3 regions of the Pseudoalteromonas sp. SWYJZ12 genome follow, and region 2 is predicted to be linked to each of the others. Evidence: predicted binding sites of a transcription regulator. Region 2 holds the regulator's gene; each other region holds the start of a gene.
What was found. Region 2 encodes MetJ, which represses methionine synthesis genes. Its sites were predicted from a motif close to TAGACGTCTAGACGTCTA; they were not measured.

Region 1 (3,293 bases), on a different contig from region 2:
GGCGTGGTGATTTTTCGTCAATGTATGAGTATCAAAAAGTTAACCCAGAGGATCGGATTAACTTAGTCCCACTTGAGCCACAACCTTTTGAACCAATCGATGTAGCAACAGAGCAAGCTTATAATAAGTATATGGCTACAGCGTGGCAGTTACTTACTAAAGGAATGGATTAATAGATTTAAAAGTAGCTTTTAAAGCTGCTTTTACTCAATTAGTTTACATATAAAAAAAGCGCCAATTGGCGCTTTTTTTGTATTTACTTAGCCAATCAAAGGCCGGCAGCTGCGCGAAGTGCTTCAGCTTTATCTGTACGTTCCCAAGGGAATTCGTCACGACCAAAGTGGCCGTAAGCCGCTGTAGGAAGGTAGATAGGGCGCTCTAAATCAAGCATTTGAATTAAGCCGTAAGGACGTAAGTCAAAGTGTTCACGAATAAGCTCGATTAAACGGCTTTCTTCTAGCTTGCTTGTACCAAACGTTTCAACGCTAATAGAAGTAGGCTCTGCAACACCAATTGCGTAAGAAACTTGTAGCTCACACTTGTCAGCAAGACCAGCAGCAACAATGTTTTTAGCAACGTAACGTGCAGCGTATGCTGCTGAACGGTCAACTTTTGATGGATCTTTACCAGAGAAAGCACCACCACCGTGACGAGCCATACCACCGTATGTATCTACAATGATTTTACGACCAGTTAAACCACAATCGCCCATTGGTCCGCCAATAACAAAGCGACCTGTTGGGTTAATGAAAAACTTAGTTGCACTTGTAATAAGTTCTGCAGGAAGTACCGGCTTGATGATTGTTTCCATCACAGCTTCTACTAAATCTTTTTGCGAAATGTCTTCGCTGTGCTGAGTAGAAAGTACAACAGCATCAATACCTACTGGCTTGCCGTTTTCGTATGCAAAAGTAACTTGAGATTTTGCATCTGGACGTAACCAGTTAAGCTCGCCACTTTTACGTACTTGCGCTTGGCGCTGTACTAAACGGTGTGAGTAAGTAATTGGAGCAGGCATTAGTACTTCTGTTTCGTTACATGCGTAACCAAACATTAAGCCTTGGTCGCCAGCGCCTTGTTCTTCAGGACTAGTACGGTCAACACCTTGGTTAATGTCTGGAGACTGTTTACCAATAGTGTTTAAAATTGCACATGAATCGGCATCAAAGCCCATGTCTGAATTTGTGTAGCCAATGTCACGAATTGTTTTACGTGTAATTTCTTCGATATCAACCCATGCGCTAGTAGTGATTTCACCACCAACCATAACCATACCTGTTTTCACGTAAGTTTCACACGCTACGCGAGCCTGAGAGTCTTGCTCTAGGATTGCATCAAGTACCGCATCAGAGATTTGATCGGCGATTTTATCCGGATGACCTTCAGAAACTGATTCAGAAGTAAATAAATGTTTTGCCATTGTATTTCTGCTCACAAATATTGCGCTTCACAAATGTCGGTATTAGCGCTAAAAAATTAAGGGGCGTATTTTATCGAAAACAAAACTAATTGCATAGTGTTTTTACGCCTAGACGTCTAAATAAAATTACTAATGTCGTTCTGGTCTCAAAAAAAATTCATAATGCTCCCTTTTCTGGGGTTTTTAATTGCACACCGCCCCCACATTAAGTAAGAATGGATGTATAGCAGTATCCAAGATATTTGGTTACATAAACGATTACATAAATACCCGCGCAAATACACATATAAGGTAGGAGAATTCATGCCATCTCGCAAAGAACTTGCAAATGCTATTCGCGTCTTGTCAATGGACGCAGTACAAAAGGCCAAATCTGGTCACCCTGGAGCCCCTATGGGCATGGCTGATATCGCAGAAGTATTATGGCGCGATTATCTAAAGCATAACCCAACAAATCCAGAGTGGGCTGACCGAGATCGATTTATATTATCGAACGGCCACGGTTCAATGCTTATATATTCTCTATTGCACCTAAGTGGTTATGATTTACCACTAGACGAAATTAAAAACTTCCGTCAAATGCATTCTAAAACACCAGGTCACCCTGAATATGGCTATGCACCAGGAATCGAAACTACTACGGGTCCATTAGGTCAAGGGATCACAAATGCCGTAGGTATGGCAATTGCCGAAAAAGCACTTGCTGCACAGTTTAACCGTGAAGGTCACGATATTGTTGATCACTTTACCTATGCATTTATGGGCGATGGCTGCCTTATGGAAGGTATTTCTCATGAAGCAGGTTCACTTGCAGGCACATTAGGTCTGGGTAAACTTGTTGCATTTTGGGATGACAACGGCATCTCAATCGATGGCGAAGTAGAAGGTTGGTTTACAGATGATACACCGGCTCGCTTTAAAGCATACGGTTGGCATGTAATTAGTGGTGTTGATGGCCACGACAGCGATGCTGTAAGTGCTGCAATAGCAGAAGCAAAAAGCGTTACCGATAAACCTTCACTAATTTGTTGTAAAACAATTATTGGTTACGGCTCACCTAATAAATCAGGTAGCCATGATTGTCACGGTGCTCCACTAGGTGATGACGAAATTAAAGCATCTCGCGAATTTTTAGGTTGGACTGGCGATGCGTTCGAAATTCCTGATGATATTTACGCACAATGGGATAGCAAAGAAAAAGGTCAGCAGCTTGAATCAAGCTGGGACGAAAAATTTGCAGCATACGCAAAAGCATACCCAGAGCTTGCAGCTGAATATAAGCGTCGTATTAATAACGAACTGCCTGGCGATTGGGCTGAAAAATCTCAAGCGTACATTGAGCAATTACAAGCAAACCCTGCAAACCCAGCGTCTCGTAAAGCATCGCAAAATGCATTAAACGCATTTGGTCCGTTATTACCAGAATTTATGGGTGGCTCAGCCGATTTAGCTGGCTCAAACTTAACAATTTGGGATGGCTCTAAAGGTTTAACACGCGATGATGCAAGCGGTAACTACATTTACTACGGTGTACGTGAGTTTGGTATGTCAGCAATTATGAATGGTATTGCGCTTCATAAAGGCTTTATTCCTTACGGTGCTACGTTCTTAATGTTTGTTGAATATGCAAAAAATGCCGTACGTATGGCTGCATTAATGAAGCAACCAAGCATTTTTGTATACACGCACGATTCAATTGGTTTAGGTGAAGATGGCCCAACTCACCAACCAGTAGAGCAAATTGCAAGCATGCGTTTAACGCCTAACTTATATAACTGGCGTCCATGTGACCAAGTTGAGTCGGCAATTGCATGGCAACAAGCTATTGAGCGTAAAGACGGTCCTACATCGCTTATCTTTACTCGCCAAGGTC
Region 2 (3,293 bases):
GTTTTTAAAGTAGGGTAGTAGGCTGTTATTCTAAGTTTATGCTGATACTTTAAGTATACATTTTATAAGATTTTGATAGGCATAAAAGCACCTTAAAACTTACTTTTTAGGTGAATTTTTATTTATTAAATGTTGATATAATCCTGCAAAGTTACTGAAAAACCTCTTAAAATTAAAGGATATAGCATATAACAGGATAGACCTGATATTGCTTGGAATTTAAAAATAATAAGGGTATCGTACCCCAAGACTCCATCTCTCACTTTAACTTAAATTGCAGGATACCATCGCGTTATGTCTGACTTTCGTGAACAAGCACTACATTACCACTCACATCCCGTACCAGGTAAAATTAGCATTGAGCTTACAAAACCAGCTGAAACGGCTCATGATCTTGCACTTGCGTATAGCCCAGGTGTTGCCGAACCTGTACGTGAAATAGCTGCAGATCCTGCAAATGCTTATAAATATACTGGTAAAGGTAACATGGTTGCGGTTATTACTAATGGTACTGCAATTCTAGGCCTTGGTAATTTAGGTCCTTTAGCGTCTAAGCCTGTAATGGAAGGCAAAGCGTTATTGTTTAAACGTTTTGCAGGGCTTGATTCTATCGATATTGAAGTTAAGCACAAAACAACAGAAGACTTTATTAATACGGTTGCCAACATTGCCGACACATTCGGTGGTATTAACCTTGAAGATATTAAAGCACCAGAGTGTTTTGAAATAGAAAAAGCATTAATAGAGCGTTGTAGTATTCCTGTTTTTCATGACGATCAACACGGTACTGCCATTGTAACGGCTGCTGGTATGTTAAATGCGCTAGAAGTACAAGGTAAGTCAATTGAAGATGCAATTATTGTATGTTTAGGTGCAGGCGCTGCCGCTGTTGCGTGTATGGAGCTGTTAATTAAGTGTGGCGCACTGCGTGAACACATTTATATGCTTGACCGCAAAGGTGTTATTCATACCCGCCGCGATGACTTAAATGAATACAAACAGCTTTTTGCTAATAATACCGATAAGCGTACATTGCAAGATGTAATTGCAGATGCAGATGTATTTGTGGGTGTTTCTGGCCCTAACTTATTAGCGGCTGAAGATTTAAAGCTAATGGCTGCAAAACCAGTTGTGTTTGCATGTTCAAATCCAGATCCTGAGATTGATCCTGCACTTGCGCACGGCGCACGCAACGATTTAATCATGGCAACAGGGCGCTCTGATTACCCTAACCAAGTTAATAATGTTTTATGTTTCCCGTTTATTTTCCGTGGTGCGCTTGATGTACGTGCAAGCGCTATTAACGATGAAATGAAAATTGCTGCAGTAGATGCTATTCGAAGTATTGCCAAAGAGCCAGTACCTGCAGAAGTTTTAAAAGCCGCTGGTGTAGATAAACTAGAATTTGGTGCGCAGTATATTATTCCAAAACCAATGGATCCACGTTTACTGCCGCGTATAGCAAGAGCTGTTGCACTTGCTGCTATTGAGTCAGGTGTTGCACAAATTGAGCTACCTGAAAACTATATGCAGTAAATCTATACAGTAGAGCTATGCAATAAAATTTAGACATAAAAAAACCTCAGTAATTACTGAGGTTTTTTTTGTCTTTGTAATATTTATTCTTCGTTTAAAACGGGTACTTCTAGACCCATTTCTTGCATTATTTTTTTAACTTCTTCTGGCACTTTTTCGGCGTTATCTTTACGTAAGTCATCGTCATTTGGTAAAGGTTGGCCAGTAAAAGCATGCAAAAATGCCTCACATAGCAATTCACTATTTGTAGCATGGCGAAGGTTATTGATTTGACGACGTGTACGTTCGTCAGTTAATACCTTTAATACATTTAGCGGGATCGAAACGGTGATCTTTTTAACTTGCTCTGATTTTTTACCGTGTTCTGCGTATGGGTGAATATACTCACCATTCCATTTAGCCATAAGATGTATCGTTGCCTCAGATTATTAATTTCTCACACGGTATAAAAAGCGTGTAAATATGCGTGAAATTCTATCGATTTAAAAAAGATAGTCAAATAATAGATACCGATCTATCTTAATAAGCCTATTGTAGGTGTAAAGATAAGCACACTTTTGTGAGCTAAAATGTGTTATTCGCAGAGGCCCCTTCTACTTTTAGCCATCTAGAGCTTTAAAATACTTTGACTTATCAAAACGGATAACTTACTCTTTTAGACGTCTAAACATCCAAATTAATCAGGTGACGAATATGAGCGAAAAAAACAAAGCGACCATTGCTGTACGTAACGGCGTTGATGCTGATAAACATCATGGTGCGGTGGTACCGCCAATTTATTTATCGACTACTTATTCGTTTGCCGACTTTGATACTAAGCGTGAGTATGATTATGGTCGTAGCGGTAATCCTAATCGTGATATTTTAGCTGAGACGCTTGCTAAGCTTGAAGGTGGCGCTCGTGGCATAATTACAGCTACAGGCATGGCTGCCGTGCATTTAGCTACTCAGCTACTTAATAGTGACGATACGTTAGTAATTCCGCATGATTGTTATGGTGGCAGCTATCGTTTATTTACATCTTTACAAAAACGCGGACTACTAAAGCTCGAAATATTAGATTTAACAAAAGAAGAAAGCCTTCAACAAATTTTAGTAATTAAACCTAAGCTTATTTGGATAGAAACCCCAAGTAACCCAGTACTTCGTTTAACAGATATCAAAGCGGTTACCGATGTGGCTAAGCAATGCGGTGCATTGGTGGCTGCAGATAACACGTTTTTGTCGCCTGCTTTACAAAATCCTATTAAGTTTGGTGTAGATATTGTGGTGCATTCAACCACTAAATACATTAACGGACACTCAGATGTAGTAGGCGGCGCTGTTATTGCCGCAACACAAGAGTTAGGCGATGAGCTTGCTTGGTGGGCTAATAACATTGGTATTACGGGTGCGCCTTTTGATAGCTATTTAACGCTTCGTGGTTTACGTACTTTAAATGTGCGCCTAAGGCAGCATCAAGAAAATGCACTGGCAATAGCTAAGTACCTTGAAAGCTCTGAATATGTAAGCCAAGTTTACTACCCAGGTCTTGAGTCGCATCCTCAGCATGAGCTGGCTAAAGCACAGCAACTTGGTTTTGGTGGCATGGTTAGTTTTGATATTAAAGGCGATATAAATGACGCTGCGGCATTTTTAACTAGCCTTAAAACGTTTAGTTTAGCTGAGTCACTAGGTGGCGTAGAGAGCTTAATTTGTCACCCTGCAACTATGACGCACGCAGGTATGGAGGCAACAGCACGTTTAGAAGCGGGTGT
Region 3 (3,293 bases), on a different contig from region 2:
CTTCGGTTGTTTGCCCCGAAAGCGTACGGCCAGAGGCGTCGGTAATAGTACCCGAAATCATAACTGGTAATTTACGACCTGCTTGTTCAAAGGCTTCTTCTACGCCAAACGAGGCGGCTTTTGCGTTAAGGGTGTCGAATATAGTTTCGATTAGTATTAAATCGGCGCCGCCTTCCATTAATGCAAGTGTTGATTCAATATACGCAGTAACCAGCTTATCAAAGGTGACATTTCGGTAACCCGGATCGTTTACGTCTGGCGAAATTGAACACGTTTTAGATGTCGGCCCTAAAACACCGGCTACATAGCGTGGTTTTTCTGGCGTTTTAGCCGTAAATTCATCGCAAATTGCGCGTGCTAATTTAGCCGACTCTAGGTTTATTTCACGACTTAAGCTTGCCATGTCGTAATCTTCCATCGAAATAGTGGTCGAGTTAAACGTGTTGGTTTCGATAATATCGGCGCCCGCTGATAAAAAACCACGATGAATATCAGTGATTAAATCGGGCTTGGTTAGGCTTAATAAATCGTTATTGCCTTTAATTAATACATGCCAGTCTTTAAAACGCTCTCCGCGATAGTCTTCTTCTTCTAGCTTATGATCTTGGATCATGGTGCCCATAGCGCCATCTAAAATTAAAATGCGTTCTTTTAATGCGGCGCTTATTTCGGCTTGCTTATTATTTGTAGGAGCGTTATTCGGCATAGTTGTTAGTCCTCACGTCTTGGCTAACTAAATTAATATCATACGGTGTGGTTTGGTACACGTAGTAATTTAACCAGTTCGAAAAAAGTAAAAAAGCATGGCTTTGCCACGTTTTTGAAGGTTGTTTGGTTGCATCGTCATCCGGAAAGTAATTTTCGGGTTTTGGTGCATTAGGGCTTTTTTTACAATCGCGGTCGTATTCTGCTTTTAGCGAGTCGGCGTCGTACTCTGGGTGGCCGGTTATAAACACTTGGCTACCTGATTTATTTTTAAGTAAGTAAGCCCCTACTCGCTCAGAACCTGCCAGTACAACTAGCTCATCACAGGCGTTTATTTTATTTATATCAATGTGGCCATAACGTGAGTGCGGTACTAAAAAGGTGTCGTCGAATCCGCGAGTCAGTGCGCCGTGATCAAAGTAACATTGGTGGGTAAATACACCACACAGTTTGTCGTCTTTTAAATCACGCTTTAAATTGTAACGGTGATATAACGCTGCATGTGCTGCCCAGCACGAAAATAACGTAGAGGTAACGTGTTGCTCAGCCCAATCAATAATGACCTTTAGCTCATCCCAATACGCTACATCGTCGTATTCTAAATGCGCAAGTGGCGCGCCAGTTACTATTAATGCATCGTAATTGTTGTCTTTAACCTCAGAAAAATAACGATAAAAGGTATCAAGGTGCTCTTCTGAATTGCTGCTACTGCGGTGAGTGTCGAGCCGCAGTAGTTCTACGTTTACTTGCAAAGGCGAGTTGGCAAGCAAGCGAATAAACTGAACTTCGGTTTCTACTTTATTAGGCATTAAGTTTAAAATAGCCAAACGCATTGGGCGTATTTCTTGCGTTTTTGCACGTGTTTTTGGCATTACAAATACGTTTTCTTGACGTAAACGTGCAATTGCCGGCAACTCGTCTTTTACTGTAATTGGCATATTTTTACTCCTGCTCATAAAAACCGAAAGTTAATTATGAACTGAAAGTAAAAAATATCAACCTCTAGATGTATAGATGTCTAAATGAAATTTATTCATTCTATTAAATTAGGATTTACCGAGGTGGTATGTATGAGGAAAAACGCCTCTATTATAAAATAACCTGCTTTAATATTTTGAAGTAGCGCTACTAAAAACGAGTAGCGCATATACAGTTAAAAACGGTAAACCACAGATAAATTAAGTGCGTAAATATCGCCTTCATCTGTATCAAAATATTGGTATTCAGCGCTTAATTGCCAGCGTTGAGTTAACCTAAAGTCAACGCCAGTTCCATACGTTACGCCGCCTTCGTCGTAGTTTTGCTCAGTTATTAACGTAGAATTTTTATCTGTACCAGTTATTGATTCTGCAAGGTTTTTTAAGTCGCCTTCATTGTAACTTAATTTATTTCTACCATAGCCACCAAATAAAAACACATCAGCTCGAGATGAAATTGGATAATTAGCTTTTACAAATATACTTGTTTGCAAATCAAGGCTTGAATCGATTTCGCTCTTAATGAATTCTGAGCTAAGCGAACCGTCCTGTGGGTTCTGAGTATAAACAATTCCGTTTAGAGGAGCTGACTCATCATTTAACCCAAAACCTATACGCCCTTCTAATGCAAAGTATCGCGAAAACTGATATCCAAACCGGCCATAAAGCGTTGTAAACTGTATGCTATCACTCTCGTATACATCAATTTGCGTAGACCCTATCCCTATTCCTTGGTAATAACCATTTACGTGGAGTATGTCTGCTTGGCTCGAAAATGAGTATAAACCTAAAAGTAACGCTCCTAACTTTGTAACTATTTTCATGTTCATTCCTTTAAATCTTTGTAATATTTAATAATATGATGTCTAACAACAAACTAAGTGTGGCCTGCCTATATAACTTGCTTATACTTTACAACTTGTAAATATACTGTACCACTTTTGTTAAAAATGGAATGTATTTGAACAATATAAAACAATAGATTACAGAATTTTACATAATAGAAATCCTGTAATAGTAGTGTTTTAAACGAGCAATCAAAACAAAGTACCGCTTAGGTAAGCGTATTGTTCTATACAGCATTCGTTGACTGTTTCACCTGTCAGCCACTACAATACAACATTGAAATTTTTATTATTATTTGAAGGCTTTCCTCCATGGTTTTACCTGATAAATTTATATTCTCGATGAGTCGAGTATCTAAGGTTGTGCCACCTAAGCGCACTATCTTAAAAGATATTTCGTTACACTTTTTTCCTGGCGCTAAAATTGGTGTGCTTGGTTTAAACGGTTCTGGTAAATCTACGTTACTACGTATTATGGCCGGTGTTGACCAAGATTTTGAAGGTGATGCACATCCTCAGCCTGGTACAAAAATTGGTTATTTACCGCAAGAGCCTGTTTTAGACGAAAGCAAAACAGTTCGTGAAATTGTTGAAGAAGCTGTTGGCGAAGTTAAACACGCACTTAAACGTCTTGACGAAGTGTATAACGAATACGCCATGGAAGACGCTGACTTTGACGCACTTGCAAAAGAGCAAGGCGAGCTTGAAGCTGTTATCCAGGCGCACGATGGTCACAACATCGACAACGTTTTAGAACGTGCTGCTG

Region 1: a site for MetJ is predicted at 1,522-1,539, ahead of metK (methionine adenosyltransferase). Genes of this name have one in related genera too.
Region 3: a site for MetJ is predicted at 1,709-1,726, ahead of metA (homoserine O-succinyltransferase). Genes of this name have one in related genera too.

The regions. Positions count from the first base shown of each region.
Region 1 covers NZ_JADYXH010000011.1:50,868-54,160, forward strand. The annotation lists gene I6F42_RS13045 (LTA synthase family protein) at 1-173, shown strand, start outside; gene metK (methionine adenosyltransferase) at 269-1,420, opposite strand; gene tkt (transketolase) at 1,724-3,293, shown strand, end outside.
Region 2 covers NZ_JADYXH010000007.1:99,681-102,973, reverse strand. The annotation lists gene I6F42_RS10740 (malic enzyme-like NAD(P)-binding protein) at 295-1,536, shown strand; gene metJ (met regulon transcriptional regulator MetJ) at 1,620-1,940, opposite strand; gene metB (cystathionine gamma-synthase) at 2,230-3,293, shown strand, end outside.
Region 3 covers NZ_JADYXH010000021.1:46,915-50,207, reverse strand. The annotation lists gene I6F42_RS17255 (homocysteine S-methyltransferase family protein) at 1-706, opposite strand, end outside; gene metA (homoserine O-succinyltransferase) at 696-1,643, opposite strand; gene I6F42_RS17245 (porin family protein) at 1,859-2,506, opposite strand; gene ettA (energy-dependent translational throttle protein EttA) at 2,840-3,293, shown strand, end outside.